Regions from separate parts of the Streptomyces ficellus genome, predicted to be linked through region 1. Evidence: riboswitches for the same ligand, from Rfam matches in the RefSeq annotation. Region 1 holds a riboswitch; the other holds the start of a gene.
The links. Region 1 has a riboswitch for cyclic di-AMP ahead of EIZ62_RS07300 (M23 family metallopeptidase). Riboswitches for the same ligand answer to the same signal wherever they lie in the genome.

Region 2: another riboswitch for cyclic di-AMP. It lies ahead of EIZ62_RS28580 (C40 family peptidase); the one in region 1 lies ahead of EIZ62_RS07300 (M23 family metallopeptidase).

What each region holds. Positions count from the first base shown of each region.
Region 1 is NZ_CP034279.1:1,678,286-1,685,572, reverse strand. Features, by position in the region: gene EIZ62_RS07310 (M16 family metallopeptidase) at 1-80, shown strand, start outside; gene EIZ62_RS07305 (M16 family metallopeptidase) at 77-1,471, shown strand; cyclic di-AMP (ydaO/yuaA leader) riboswitch at 1,871-2,034, shown strand; gene EIZ62_RS07300 (M23 family metallopeptidase) at 2,048-2,836, shown strand; gene EIZ62_RS07295 (GntR family transcriptional regulator) at 3,089-3,787, shown strand; gene EIZ62_RS07290 (HPr family phosphocarrier protein) at 3,978-4,259, opposite strand; gene EIZ62_RS07285 (bifunctional acetate--CoA ligase family protein/GNAT family N-acetyltransferase) at 4,447-7,287, shown strand, end outside.
Region 2 is NZ_CP034279.1:6,356,217-6,363,503, forward strand. Features, by position in the region: gene bioD (dethiobiotin synthase) at 3-722, opposite strand; gene EIZ62_RS28560 (adenosylmethionine--8-amino-7-oxononanoate transaminase) at 724-2,028, opposite strand; gene bioB (biotin synthase BioB) at 2,021-3,202, opposite strand; gene EIZ62_RS28570 (8-amino-7-oxononanoate synthase) at 3,346-4,581, shown strand; gene EIZ62_RS28575 (ATP-binding protein) at 4,827-5,258, shown strand; gene EIZ62_RS28580 (C40 family peptidase) at 5,325-5,801, opposite strand; cyclic di-AMP (ydaO/yuaA leader) riboswitch at 5,805-5,977, opposite strand; gene EIZ62_RS28585 (hypothetical protein) at 6,306-6,623, opposite strand; gene EIZ62_RS28590 (ATP-dependent Clp protease proteolytic subunit) at 6,627-7,235, opposite strand.

The DNA.
Region 1 (7,287 bases):
CCGACAACCGGGCCGTGCTGGTCTACGAACCGCTCAGCACCGACCACAGCGACCAGGCAGAAGAGGGGGCCGACCAGTGAGCGACGCCGCTGTGTCCCTGACGTCCATGGACTTCCACCCGCAGCCCACGCCGGGCACCGCCAAGCCGTGGGCCTTCCCCGCCCCCGACCGCGGCACCCTCGGCAACGGTATGACGGTGCTGCGCTGCCACCGCCCCGGCCAGCAGGTGGTGGCCGTCGAGATCTTCCTCGCCGCCCCGCTGGAGGCCGAGCCCGAGGGCCTCGACGGCGTCGCCACGATCATGGCGCGCGCCTTGTCCGAGGGCACCGACAAGCACTCCGCCGAGGAGTACGCGGCCGAGCTGGAGCGCTGCGGCGCCACCCTCGACGCGCACGCCGACCACCCCGGCGTACGGGTCTCCCTGGAGGTGCCGGTCTCCCGCCTGGGCAAGGCCCTCGGCCTGGTCGCCGAGTCGCTGCGCGCCCCCGCCTTCGCCGACAGCGAGGTCGAGCGCCTCGTCCGCAACCGGCTGGACGAGATCCCGCACGAGATCGCCAACCCGGCCCGCCGCGCCGCCATGCAGCTCTCCAAGGAGCTGTTCCCGGCCGACTCGCGCGTGTCCCGCCCCCGCCAGGGCACCGAGGAGACCGTCGCCCGGATCGACGCGGCCGCCGTACGCGCCTTCTACGAGGCGCACATCCGGCCCGCCACCGCCACCGCGGTCGTCGTCGGCGACCTCACCGGCGTGGACCTCGACGCGGTGCTCGCCGACACCCTCGGGGCCTGGACCGGCAACAGCGCCGAGCCCCGCCCCGTACCGGCCGTGACGGCCGACGACACCGGTCGCGTCGTCATCGTCGACCGCCCCGGCGCCGTACAGACGCAGCTGCTCATCGGCCGCATCGGTCCCGACCGGCACGACCGCCTGTGGCCGGCCCAGGTGCTCGGCACCTACTGCCTGGGCGGCACCCTCACGTCCCGGCTGGACCGGGTCCTGCGCGAGGAGAAGGGCTACACCTACGGCGTGCGGGCCTTCGGCCAGGTGCTGCTCTCCGGCCCCGACGGCGGGGCGGCCATGCTCGCCATCAGCGGCTCGGTCGACACGCCCAACACGGGCCCGGCGCTCGACGACCTGTGGAAGGTGTTGCGCACCCTCGCCGCCGAGGGTCTGACCGACGCCGAGCGCGAGACGGCGGTGCAGAACCTGGTGGGTGTCGCGCCGCTCAAGTACGAGACGGCCGCCTCCGTCGCGGGCACCCTCGCGGACCAGGTCGAGCAGCACCTCCCGGACGACTTCCAGGCGCAGCTGTACGCGCGGCTCGCGGAGACGGGCACCGTGGAGGCCACCGCGGCGGTCGTCAGCGCCTTCCCGGTGGACCGTCTGGTCACGGTCCTCGTCGGGGACGCGTCCGAGATCAAGGAGCCCGTCGAGGCGCTGGGCATCGGTGAAGTGACCGTCGTAGGCGGCTGATTGACGCGGCGTCTCCTGACGGCCCGTCCAGGACCCCGGCATCGCCCGATGCCGGGGTCCGCCCTGTTCCGCGGTCCGATCCGGGCCTCGCGAACGGTCCGGGCCCTGTGAACGATCCGTGGCGCCCGAACACGAGCGACGATCCGGCGCCGGGTGAGCCGCTGCCCGCCCCGGTGCCCGGTGCCCGGTGTCCTGGTCTGTGCGCCGGTGGCCGTGGCCTCCTCGCCGGCTCCTTCGCAGGTCTTTTCCGGGCCCATCCATATGTCCGCTTTGTTGCGGAGGCTAGGTGTCTGCCCTGTGGCGTGCGCTACAAAAAACCGTGTCTGTTTGGTGATTGAAAGATCGGCCGCTTAGCGTCTAGTGCGCTGTCCGACCGGAACCCGCCGCACCCGCGGCACCGGGCAGCCATCGCCGAGTCCCCGTCAGGCGCGAGCCTGGGGAGCCGGGGACCCATGAAGTCCCTGGGGTGAATCGGACGCCTTCGCACCCGTGCGGAGGGGCCCGTAGGAGACCTTCCTGCTCCGAACCCGTCAGCTAACCCGGTAGGCGAGAAGGAAGGAAAGGACCAGCCGCTTCATGGCGTTCACCCGTGCCACCGGGAAGCACCGTGCCCCGAGCCGTCTGAGCCGCAAGAGCGCACACGTCGCCGGAGTCGCGGCCCTCGCCACCACCGGCGTCATCGGAACCCTCGCTTCCCCGGCGCTCGCCGCCGCCCCGGACGCCGCTCCGGGATCGCTGGAGGACACCGGCCTCAACCAGGCGGTCATCACGGACACGCTGGCCGACCAGGTCGACGCCCAGGCCGCCGCCCAGGAGCTGGAGGCCCAGGAGGCCGCCGCCAAGGCCGCCGCCCAGGCGAAGGCCGAGGCCGACGCGAAGCGCAAGGCCGAGGCCCGGGTGAAGGCCGCCCGCGACGCCAAGGAGCGCGCCGACCGCGAGGCGGAGCGCAAGCGCCTCAACGCCTTCCAGCTGCCCGTCTCGGGCACGTACGTCAGCACCGGCTACCAGACCGGCGGCGCCATGTGGTCCTCCGGCAGCCACACCGGCATCGACTTCCACGCCGCCTCGGGCTCCCAGGTGGTCTCCGTCGGCGCGGGCACCGTCGTCGAGGCGGGCTGGGGCGGTGCGTACGGCAACAACGTCGTGATCAAGATGAACGACGGCACGTACACCCAGTACGGCCACCTGGCCTCGGTCAGCGTCTCGGTCGGCCAGAGCGTGATGCCGGGGCAGCAGATAGGCCTCTCCGGCTCGACCGGAAACTCGTCCGGCCCCCACCTCCACTTCGAGGCCCGTACCGGCGCCGACTACGGCTCGGACATCGACCCCATCTCGTACCTCCGCTCGCACGGCGTCAACGTCTGACCCACCTCTCTGCCAGCGCGGCGACGGCCCCGGTTCCTCTTCGGACCGGGGCCGTCGTCGTGCCCGGACATCCGCCAGGACGTCTGCCGGACGCCCTGGCGGGGGCTTTTCGGCCAACAGGGCCCCCGATTCCAGGTGCTCGCCGGAATCGCACCCCACGGGAATAGGGTCTTTGCCATAGAGTCACCAATAGAGTTACTCGACAGCTGCTCAACAGAGTCGTTTCGCGCGGAACAATGTGGGGGTTCTGGTATGCGCATTCCGGCGCACTCGGTGTGCACGGCGATCCGCGACGACATCGTCATCGGCGTGTTCGCGCGAGGCAGCCGCCTCACCGAGGAGCAGCTGGCCCGCCGCTACGGCGTCTCGCGCGTCCCGGTCCGCGAAGCGCTGCGCACCCTGGAGTCCGAGGGCTTCGTGACCACCCGCCGCCACGCCGGCGCGTGCGTCGCCGAGCCCACCGAGCAGGAGGCGGCCGACCTGCTGGAGATGCGGACGCTGCTGGAGCCGCTGGGTGCCGCGCGCGCGGCCCAGCGGCACACCGAGGCCCACCTGAAGGTGCTGCGGGGCCTGGTCAGGCTGGGTCAGGAGCGGGCGCGGCGCGGCCCGGGAGAGGACCTCGGGTCGCTGGGCGGCTGGTTCCACGAGACGCTCGCCCAGGCGTGCGGCAGCCCGGCGCTGTCGGCGCTGCTGACCCAGCTCCGGCACAAGATCGCCTGGATGTACGTGGCCGAGGAGCCCGCCCGGCCGGTCGAGGCGTGGGCGGAGCGCGGCGCCATCGTGGACGCCGTGGCCCGCGGCGACGCCGAACGCGCCCGCGCGCTCACCGCCCGCCACGTCGAGCGGTCCCTGTCCGCGTACCGGCTGCGCCGCACGCCGGGGAATGCGGGTGGTGGGACCGTGGTGAGGACTTCGCAACATCGCGTAAACACCGCGAGTGCCCGGAATTAACAGCGCTCCGGTAAAGGAGAGGGAGAAATTCGCACCCGATGAGCACCCAGAGCAATTCCGGGTCCGCCGAAAAGCGCCGAAAGCCCATGCCGCCCCGGACGGACGAAAGCGGAGCCGAACCGCCCGTTTCCGGGAGGACGACTCCGCTCGATGACTCCGCTTGACGACTCCGCTCGGCGCCGGAGAGGGGTCAGACGGTCTCGGGGAGCTCCTCGAGCCCCTCGGCGACCAGCTTCGCCAGACGGTCCAGGGCGGCGTCCGCGCCCTCCGCGTCCGAAGCGAGCACGATCTCCTCGCCGCCCTGCGCGCCCAGGCCCAGCACCGCGAGCATCGACGCGGCGTTGACCGGGTTGCCGTCGGCCTTGGCGATCGTCACGGGGACGCCGGAGGCCGTGGCGGCGCGGACGAAGATGGAGGCGGGGCGGGCGTGCAGGCCCTCGGCCCAGCCGACGTTGACGCGGCGCTCAGCCATGGTGTTGCCCTTCGAGTCTCGGCGGTTGTCTAGACCAGTTGTCGAATCCAGTCTCTCACGTCCCACAGGGTGCTCGAACCGGCCTTCACGGGGCCACGACCGCCGGTCGGCGCGCCTCGCCCCGCGTTGTCCCCCGCGTTGTCCACAGCACCTCCGCGACCGGCGCCCGCACCGTACGCTGGGGCCCATGCGGACCCCGTCGGATCAGCCGGAACACGTGTACCCCGATCACTGGGAGGCCGACGTCGTGCTGCGGGACGGCGGCACCGCGCGGATCAGGCCGATCACCACGGATGACGCCGAACGCCTGGTCAGCTTCTACGAGCAGGTCTCGGACGAGTCGAAGTACTACCGGTTCTTCGCACCCTACCCCCGGCTCTCCGCCAAGGACGTGCACCGCTTCACCCACCACGACTACGTGGACCGGGTCGGCCTCGCGGCCACCGTCGGCGGCGAGTTCATCGCGACCGTCCGCTACGACCGGATCAACGCCCAGGGCCTGCCCGCCACCGCCCCCGCCGACGAGGCGGAGGTCGCCTTCCTGGTGCAGGACGCCCACCAGGGGCGGGGGGTGGCCTCCGCCCTGCTCGAACACATCGCGGCGGTCGCGCGCGAGCGGGGCATCCGGCGGTTCGCCGCCGAGGTGCTCCCCGCCAACAACAAGATGATCAAGGTGTTCACGGACGCCGGCTACACCCAGAAGCGCAGCTTCGAGGACGGCGCCGTCCGCCTCCACCTCGACCTCGAACCCACCGACCGGTCCCTCGCCGTCCAGCGGGCCCGCGAACAGCGCGCCGAGGCCCGGTCCGTGCAGCGGCTCCTCGCCCCGGGCTCCGTCGCGGTCGTCGGCGCGGGCCGCATCCCCGGCGGAGTCGGCCGTACGGTCCTGCGCAACCTCCTCGAAGCCGGGTACACGGGCCGTACGTACGCCGTCAACCGCGCCCTGCCGGAGACGACGACCTCCCTGGACGGGGTGCCCGCCTTCCGCTCCGTCGCCGAGATCGGCGAGCCCGTCGACCTCGCCGTCGTCGCCGTACCGGCCGACCGGGTCCTGGAGGCCGTCGCCGACTGCGGCGAGCACGGGGTGCGGGGCCTGGTCGTCCTGACGGCCGGTTACGCCGAGCAGGGCGCCGGAGGCCGGGAGCGCCAGCGTGAACTGGTGCGCCGGGCACGCTCGTACGGCATGCGCATCATCGGCCCCAACGCGTTCGGCATCATCAACACGGCGCCCGGCGTGCGGCTCAACGCCTCCCTGGCGCCGCACCCGCCCGCACCGGGCCGGATCGGTCTGTTCACCCAGTCCGGTGCCATCGGCATCGCCCTGCTGTCCGGGCTGCACCGGCGCGGGGCGGGCCTGTCGTCGTTCATCTCCGCGGGCAACCGCGCCGACGTATCGGGCAACGACATCCTCCAGCACTGGTACGACGACCCCGAGACCGACGTCGTCCTGCTCTACCTGGAATCGATCGGCAACCCCCGCAAGTTCACCAGGCTCGCCCGGCGCACGGCGGCGGTGAAACCGGTCGTCGTCGTCAAGGGCGGCCGGCACAGCGGCAGCGCGCCCCCCGGCCACGCCGTGCCGGTCACGCGCATCCCCCACACCACCGTCTCGGCCCTGCTGCGGCAGGCGGGCGTCATCCGGGTGGACACGGTCACCGAACTGGTCGACGCGGGCCTGCTCCTCGCCGGGCAGCCGCTCCCGGCCGGCCCGCGGGTCGCGATCCTCGGCAACTCGGAGTCGCTGGGCCTGCTGACGTACGACGCCTGCCTCACCGAGGGGCTGCGGCCCCGGCGCCCGCGCGACCTGACGACGGCCGCCACGCCGCAGGACTTCCGTACCGCCCTCGCCGAAGCCCTCCGGGACGACGCGTGCGACGCGGTCGTGGTCACCGCGATCCCCTGGGTCGGCGAGAACGGGCTGACCGAGTCCGGCGACGGCGAGGTCCTGGCCGAGGCGCTCCGCGCCGCCACCGCGGAGGCACCGGCCAAGCCCGTGCTGGTCGTCCACGTGGAGATGGGCGCCCTCGCCGACGCCCTGGCGGCAGCCACCAGCACGGCCCCACCGGCTCCCGCCACCCCACCACCGACCCCCGCCGCTGCCTCCACCCCACCCGCCGCCGCCCAAGAAACCCCCGCCGCCGAACCCACCACGGCCGACCCCGCCCCGCCCACCCCGCCCCACAACCGCATCCCGGCGTACCCCGCCGCCGAGCGGGCCGTCCGGGCGCTGGCGGAGGCGGTCAGGTACGGGCAGTGGCGCCGTCAGGCCGCCGACCCCGGACGCGTCCCCGAGTACGAGGGCATCGACGAGGCGGGGGCCGCCGCACAGATCGAGCGGGCGCTCGCACCGGAGGCCGACGAGCGGGGCGTCACCCTCGGCGCCGACGCCGCCCGCGAGCTCCTCGGGCGCTACGGCATCCCCGTACGCCCCACGCTCCCCGCTCCCACCCCCGACGACGCGGTCCGCGCCGCCACCGGCCTCGGCTACCCCGTGGCGCTCAAGACCACCGCCCCGCACCTCCGCCATCGCCCCGACCTCGGCGGCGTGCGCCTCGACCTGGCCACCGAGGAGCAGCTGCGCACCGCCTACTCGGAGCTGACCGAGACCCTCGGCAAGCCCGAGGAGCTCCAGCCCGTCGTCCAGGCCATGGTCCCGCGCGGCGTCGACACCGTCGTCCGCGCCGCGATCGACCCCGCGGTGGGCGCCGTCCTGTCCTTCGGCCTCGCGGGCGCGCCCTCCGAGCTGCTGGGCGACACCGCCCACCGCCTGGTCCCGGCCACCGACCGGGACGTCGCCGAACAGATCCGCTCCCTCCGCACGGCCCCGCTGCTGTTCGGCTGGCGCGGCTCCGCACCCGTCGACACCCCCGCCCTCGAAGAGCTGCTGCTCCGGGTGTCACGGCTGGTCGACGACCACCCGGAGATCGTCGCTGTCGGGCTGGAGCCCGTGGTCGTCGCACCGCAGGGCCTCTCCGTCCTCGGCGCCACCGTCCGGCTCGCCCCGCCCCCCGCCCGCACCGACCTCGGC
Region 2 (7,287 bases), 4.7 Mb from region 1:
GATCAGGAGCGTACGGCCGCGGCGAACGCGTCCGCATCCCAGATGCCGCCGAGAGCCGGGGCCAGCCACCGGCCCGCCCGGGCCCGGAACACGTCCGGCGGCAGCGCGCCCGCGCCCGAGGGCACCGCGCCCAGCAGCGGAGCGCCCGCGACTTTCGGCAGGTCCGTGACGTTGCACCGCTCCGCGAGCCCCGGCTCGTCCGGCCAGCTGCCGACGACCAGGCCCGCCTGCACCAGCCCGCGCGCCCGCAGCGCCTCCGCGGTGAGCGTCACCATGTTGAGCGTGCCGAGCCCGGCGGGCGCCACCACCAGCACCGGGGCGTCCAGCAGCCGGGCGGCGTCGGCGAGCGTGCCGCCCTCCTCGTCGTACCGCACGAGCAGTCCGCCCGCGCCCTCGACCAGCACCAGGTCGTGCTCGTCCGCCAGCTTGGCCGCGGCGTCGGCCACCTCGGCCGGGCCCACCGGCGCCATCCCGGCCCGCCGGGCGGCCGTGTCCGGTGCCAACGGCTCGGGGAACCGGGCCAGTTCGGCGGCGGTGACCCCGCCCCCGGCGAGCCGCACGACCTCGTCCGCGTCACCGCGTTCCGCCGGTGCGACCCCGGTCTGCGCGGGCTTCAGCACGGCCACCGAGCGGCCCGCCGCCCGTGCCACCGCCGCGAGCGCCGCCGTGACGACGGTCTTGCCGATCTCCGTGCCCGTACCGCTGACGACCAGTACCGACATGTCATCCCTCCCGCGCGGCCGCGAACACCCCGCGGCAGATCCGTGCCACGTCCTCGTCACCCGTGACGTAGGGCGGCATCACGTACACCAGGTCCCGGAACGGCCGCAGCCACACGCCCTCGCGGACCGCCGCCGCCGTCGCGGCCGCCATGTCCACCGGGTGGTCCAGCTGCACGACGCCGATCGCGCCGAGCACGCGCACGTCGCGCACGCCGGGCAGCTCGCCGGCCGGCGCCAGCCCGTCCCGGAGTCCCGTTCCGATCCGCTTGACCTCCTGCTGCCAGTCCTGGCCCAGCAGCAGATCGATCGATGCGCACGCCACCGCCGTGGCCAGCGGGTTGCCCATGAACGTCGGGCCGTGCGCCAGCACCGGCACCTCGCCCCGCGAGATGCCGTCCGCCACACGGCTGGCGCACAGCGTCGCCGCCAGCGACAGGTAGCCGCCGGTCAGGGCCTTGCCCAGGCACATCACGTCCGGCGCCACGCGCGCGTGCTCCGCCGCGAACAGCGTGCCCGTGCGCCCGAACCCGGTCGCGATCTCGTCGAACACCAGGAGCACGTCGTGCGCGTCGCACGCCTCCCGCAGCACCCGCAGGTACTCCGGGTCGTGGAACCGCATCCCGCCCGCGCCCTGCACCACCGGCTCGACGATCACCGCCGCCAGCTGGTCCGCGTGGCGCCCGATCGCCTCCCGCAGCTCCCGCGCGTACGACTCCTCGTACTCCGCCGGGGGCGGTCCCACGAAGACCTGCCGCGGCAGCGCGCCGGACCACAGCTCGTGCATCCCGCCCTCGGGGTCGCACACCGACATCGGCTGCCACGTGTCGCCGTGGTAGCCGCCGCGCCAGGTCAGCAGCCGCTGCTTGGCGGGCCGGCCCACCGAGCGCCAGTACTGGAGGCACATCTTGATCGCGACCTCGACCGACACCGAGCCGGAGTCGCAGAGGAACACGTGGCGCAGCGGCTCCGGAGTGATCTCGACCAGCCGCGTGGCGAGGCGCACGGCGGGCTCGTGGGTGAGCCCGCCGAACATCACATGGCTCATCCGGTCCAGCTGACCGCGCGCCGCCTCGTTGAGCACCGGGTGGTTGTAGCCGTGGACGGCGGACCACCAGGACGACATGCCGTCGACCAGTTCGTCGTGCCCGTGCGCCGGTTCGGCGAGCCGCACCCGCACCCCGGAGGCGGACTCCACGACGAGCGGGTCGGTACGGCCGGGCATCGGACCGTACGGGTGCCACACATGCGCCCGGTCGAGCGCGATCAGCCCGGCCGCGTCGAGCCCGGCCCCGGTGCCGTCACGCATTGGGCGCGAGGTCGGTGCCGGCGCCCCGGCGGCGCACGGCCACCAGGTCGGTACGGGCCTGGTCGGTACGGGCCGTGTCGGTGGCCACCGGCTGCGCGGGCGCGGGCTCCTCGGAGCCGCACACCGAACCCGAGCCGCACCCGCCACCGGTGCCGCAGGACGAGGCGTCCGCGCGGTGCTCGGGCAGGGTGGTGGTGTCCGTGCCCTCCACCTCGAAGCCGGCGTCCGCGATCATGTCCAGGTCCGCCTTGCCCGCCTGGCCCTCACTGGTGAGGTAGTCGCCCAGGAAGATCGAGTTGGCCAGGTGCAGGGCCAGCGGCTGGAGCGAACGCAGGTGCACCTCGCGTCCGCCGGCCAGCCGGACCTCCACGTCCGGGCACACGAACCGGACCATCGCCAGGATGCGCAGCGCCCGCTGCGGGGTCAGGTTCCACTCCTTGGCGAGCGGCGTGCCCTCGAAGGGGATCAGGAAGTTCACCGGGACCGAGTCCGGGTCCAGCTCGCGCAGCGCGTACACGACGTCGACCAGGTCCTCGTCGCTCTCGCCCATGCCCGCGATCAGACCGGAGCACGCGGACAGACCCGCCGCGTGCGCCTTCTGCACCGTGTCGACCCGGTCCGCGTAGGTGTGCGTGGTCGTGATGTCCCCGTACGTCCCCTCGGACGTGTTGAGGTTGTGGTTGTACGCGTCGGCGCCGGCCGACCGCAGCCGCTCCGCCTGGCCGTCCGAGAGCAGCCCGAGGCACGCGCAGACCTCGACGCCCTCGTTCTCCTCCTTGATCGCCTCGATGGTCTTCGAGACGCGGTCGACGTCCCGGTCCGTCGGGCCGCGGCCGCTGGCCACCAGGCAGACCCGCTTGGCGCCGCCGGCGACACCCGCGGCGGCGGCCTTGGACGCCTCCTCCGGCTTCAGCCAGGTGTACTTGAGGATCTCCGCCTTCGAACCGAGCCGCTGGGAGCAGTATGAGCAGTCCTCGGGACACAGGCCGGACTTGAGGTTGACCAGGTAGTTGAGCTTCACCCGCCGTCCGAACCACTGACGGCGTACCTTCCCGGCCGCGGCCACCACATCGAGCAGCTCGTCGTCCGAGGTCGCCAGCACGGCGAGCGCTTCTTCGCGGGTCGGCAGCTCGCGCCGAAGCCCCTTGTCCACCAGCGTGTTCAGCAGGTCCATGACGCAGATCCTGGCCTACGGCACGGCCCCGGGCCAAGGAGGAACTCCACAGGAGAGTCCGTTTCGAGTGTGTGTATAACCACACTCCGGTACCACCCCACCACCATTAGGGTCTGTTCGCTGTCTACAAAAGGGAACCGGACATGCCCCAGGCTCCGCTCGACCCGCCGCCCGCCTCCCCGTCCGGGCCGCCGCCCGCCACACCCTCCGGCCCGTCCTCCGGCCCGCCTGCCGCCGCGCCCTTCGGATGGATCGACGCCGAGGCGCGCCGCCGGGCGGACGCGGGTCTCGTCCGGACCCTCCGCCCCCGGCCGGCCGAGCCCGACGTCCTGGACCTGGCGAGCAACGACTACCTCGGCCTCACGCACCACCCCGCCATCACCGCGGCCGCCGCCGAGGCGGCCCGCCGCTGGGGCGCGGGCGCCACGGGCTCGCGCCTGGTGACCGGGACGACCGAGCTGCACGGCGAGCTGGAGCGGGAACTGGCCGCGTACTGCGGGTTCGAGGCGGCCCTGGTGTTCTCGTCCGGTTACGCCGCCAACCTCGCCGCCCTGACCGCGCTGAGCGCCCGGGGCTCGCTGATCGTCTCCGACGCGGGCAACCACGCCTCGATCGTCGACGGCTGCCGGCTCTCGCGCGCCGAGACCGCGGTCGTCCCGCACGCCGAGCCCGACGCGGTCGCCAAGACCCTCGGCGCCCACCCGGGACGCCAGGCGCTGGTGGTCACCGACTCGGTCTTCTCCGTCGACGGTGACGCGGCGCCGCTGGCCGGACTGGCGGCGGCGTGCCGGGAGCACGGTGCCGCGCTGGTGGTCGACGACGCGCACGGCCTGGGCGTCCTGGGCGAGGGCGGGCGGGGCGCGCTGCACGCGGCGGGGCTCGCGGGCGACCCGGACGTGGTCGCCACGCTCACCCTCTCCAAGTCGCTGGGCAGCCAGGGCGGGGCGGTCCTCGGTCCCGCCCGGGTGATCGACCACCTGGTCAACGCCGCCCGGACGTTCATCTTCGACACCGGGCTCGCCCCGGCCGCCGTGGGCGCAGCCCTGGCGAGCCTGCGGCTGCTGCGCGCCGAGCCGGACCTCGCCGGCCGGGCGCGTACGGTGGCGTCCACCCTGCACGCCCGGCTGACCGCCGCGGGGCTGACCGCGGTGCGGCCGGACGCCGCCGTGGTGTCGGTGCGGGCCCCCTCCCCGGAGCAGGCCGTGCGGTGGGCCGCCGACTGCCGGGCCGAGGGGCTCGCGGTGGGGTGCTTCCGGCCGCCGTCGGTGCCCGACGGCATCTCGCGCCTCCGTCTCACCGCCCGAGCCGACTTGACGGAACGTCAACTGGACGAGGCGGTCGCGACGATCCTCCGCACCTCACCGGTCCCGGTCGGCTGAGCGGTCCTGCCTTACGTCACCGTCTCCCGGGCCGCCGGACCAACCCACCAGTTTGCCGCCCAAATCCGGTCTCGAGTAGCAGAGTTCACCGCTTCGGGCGACAGATATATGCGGATCCTGGTGGATCGCCCCCATCAGGAGCGACATAAGTGGCAGTCTGGCGCGAAGCGCAATCCGAGGCCGTCCTCACAAAACATCCGGTTCGTGTCGGAGTCCGGCCCCGGTGGGAAAGGGACAGCGTCGCCATGGCGGACCATCAGGAAGCATCCATCACCCTGCCGAGCGATCCCGTCTCGGTCTCCGCCGCCCGGAGATACGTGGCGGGCGTCCTCAGCGAATGGGGGCTCCCCGATGGGGCCGAGACCGCCGACACCGTACGGCTGATCGTCTCGGAACTCGCCACCAACGCCGTCCAGCACACCTTCGGGCAGTCGCCGACCTTCACGGTGGACGTCCGGCTGGAGCGGGACGAGCGGCTGCGCATCGGGGTCACGGACAGCCACCCGCGCTGGCCGCAGCGGCTGCCCGCCGCCGTACAGCAGGACAACGGGCGCGGCATGGTGATCATCCGCTGGCTCGCCGCGGAGTGCGGCGGACGCCTCTCGGTCACCCCCACCGCGGAGGGCGGCAAGACGGTCTGGATCGCACTGCCCTGGTCGGTCCCGGTCCAGACCTGACCGCCCGCGGTGCGGGTGCGCCGGACGCGCCCGGCCGCCCCCGCACCACGGGTCATCGCCGGACGATCAGCGGACGCGTCCGTACCAGACGGACTTCGACCAGATCTTGTCCAGCTTCACCACCGAACCCGACTTCGGTGAGTGCCAGATCTTGTTGTTACCCGCGTAGATCCCGACGTGGTAGACGTTGCTCCCCCGATGGAAGAAGACCAGGTCACCCTTCTGCCGGCTCGACGCCGAGATGTGCCGGGTCTTGTTGTACTGCTGCTGCGCCGTACGCGGCAGGGTCTTGCCGGCCTTCTTGTACGAGTAGAGCGTGAGCCCCGAGCAGTCGAACCGGGACGGGCCCACCGCTCCGTACTTGTAGGGTGCGCCCTTCTTGGACGCGGCGACGTTCAGCGCCTTGCCGGCGTACGCCGGGGCGGCCTGCGCCTCGGACACGGCGCCGGGCGCCAGCATCGTGCCGCCGACGGCGGCGAGGGTGAGTGCCGAGACGGCACCCGCCCGGGACAGCAGAGACGGGACATGAATCTGCGCGGTCATGCGCAACCCTTCGTCAGCCGCCTGTGAAGGATGACCTGTCGGGTTCGGGCTGGCGAAGTTGCCCGGCCGCTCGCGCGGCTTCACCCCAAGGGCGACCGATGGGACGTACATCGTTCGGTCACCCGTACTGCTCGGGTCCTCCACTCCTGCCGATCCACTCCTGTCGACCAGTCATCCGGACGGCGGCAGGACTCGGCGTCCGCCCGGACCGCCCCGCCGCGGTGGCGGGGGCTTGTCGTCGTCAGGGATCTTGACCCATCCCGAGGGGAAATTCCGAGTCGAAACGGCCGTTTGTGAGGCTCCTCACGACTGATCCATTCGGGTGGACAGAGCCGATTTGGGGCCCGGCGACGTGACATCGACGATCCCCGTACCAGCGGCGGAACCTGATATTCCGCCAGATGCGTACGCGTGCTGCGCAACTCGCGTCGTCCGAAATTCGTCCGAATGCGTAGGCTGAACGAGGGAGCGGTTCTCGTACTCCTGAGCCCGTTCGGGGGAGGGCTACGTCGGTCCCACGCCTCGATTGTGAGGGACTGTCACGCGACCCGCGCGCCGTTCGCCGTCAAGCACCCGCAGGGCTCGCGCCAGCGTATGGGCATGTACTTCGCTCTCGCCGCGCTCGTGCATCCAGGTCAGGGCCTCGCGCAGCGCCGTCGCGCGCCCCACGAGGGCCTGCGCCGCGCGCAGGGCGCTGTACGTATGGGTGGCCCGCGCCGGGTTGGTCCGCCCCAGCAGGTCGACCGCTTCGAGCCAGCTGTCGACGAACGCGCTTTCGGCCCGGGTGAGCGCGGGGAGCGGCGGATGCTCCGGTGGCAGCACCGCTCACCTCCCGCGCCGGGGCACGACCTGGTCCACCAGGCCGTACGCCACGGCGGCGGACGCGTCGAGGAACGTGTCTCGCTCCAGGTCGGCGTCGACGCGCTCCCGGCTCCGGCCGGTGTGGAGGGCCAGGATCGCCGCCAGTTGGCCGCGCAGCCGGAGCAACTCGTCCGCGTGGATGCCGAGATCCGTCGGCCGGCCGTGCAACGGCTCGTCGAAGGACGGCTGCTGGATCAGCACGCGCGCGCCGGGCAGGGCCATGCGCTTGCCGGGCGCGCCCGCCGCGAGCAGGGCGGCGGCGGTCGACGCGGCCTGCCCGATGCAGGTCGTCTCCACGTCGCAGCGGATCGCCCGCATGGTGTCGTAGACGGCCGTCATGGCGCTGACCGGACCGCCGGGCGAGTTGATGTAGAGCGCGATGTCCCGGTCGGGCGCGGCGTGTTCCAGGTGCAGGAGCTGGACGATCACGTCATTGGCGGCGGTGTCGTCGAGGGGCGTGCCGAGGAGGACGATCCGCTCCTCGAGCAGCTTGGAGTAGGGGTCCAGGGTGCGGGTGCCGGTGCTGGTGCGCTCGGTGAACTCGGGCAGGACATGACGCGCGGCATGGCTCATCGCGCAGCTCCTTGTCTCTGTAAAAAATGTACAGGACGTACATCTCGTTAGA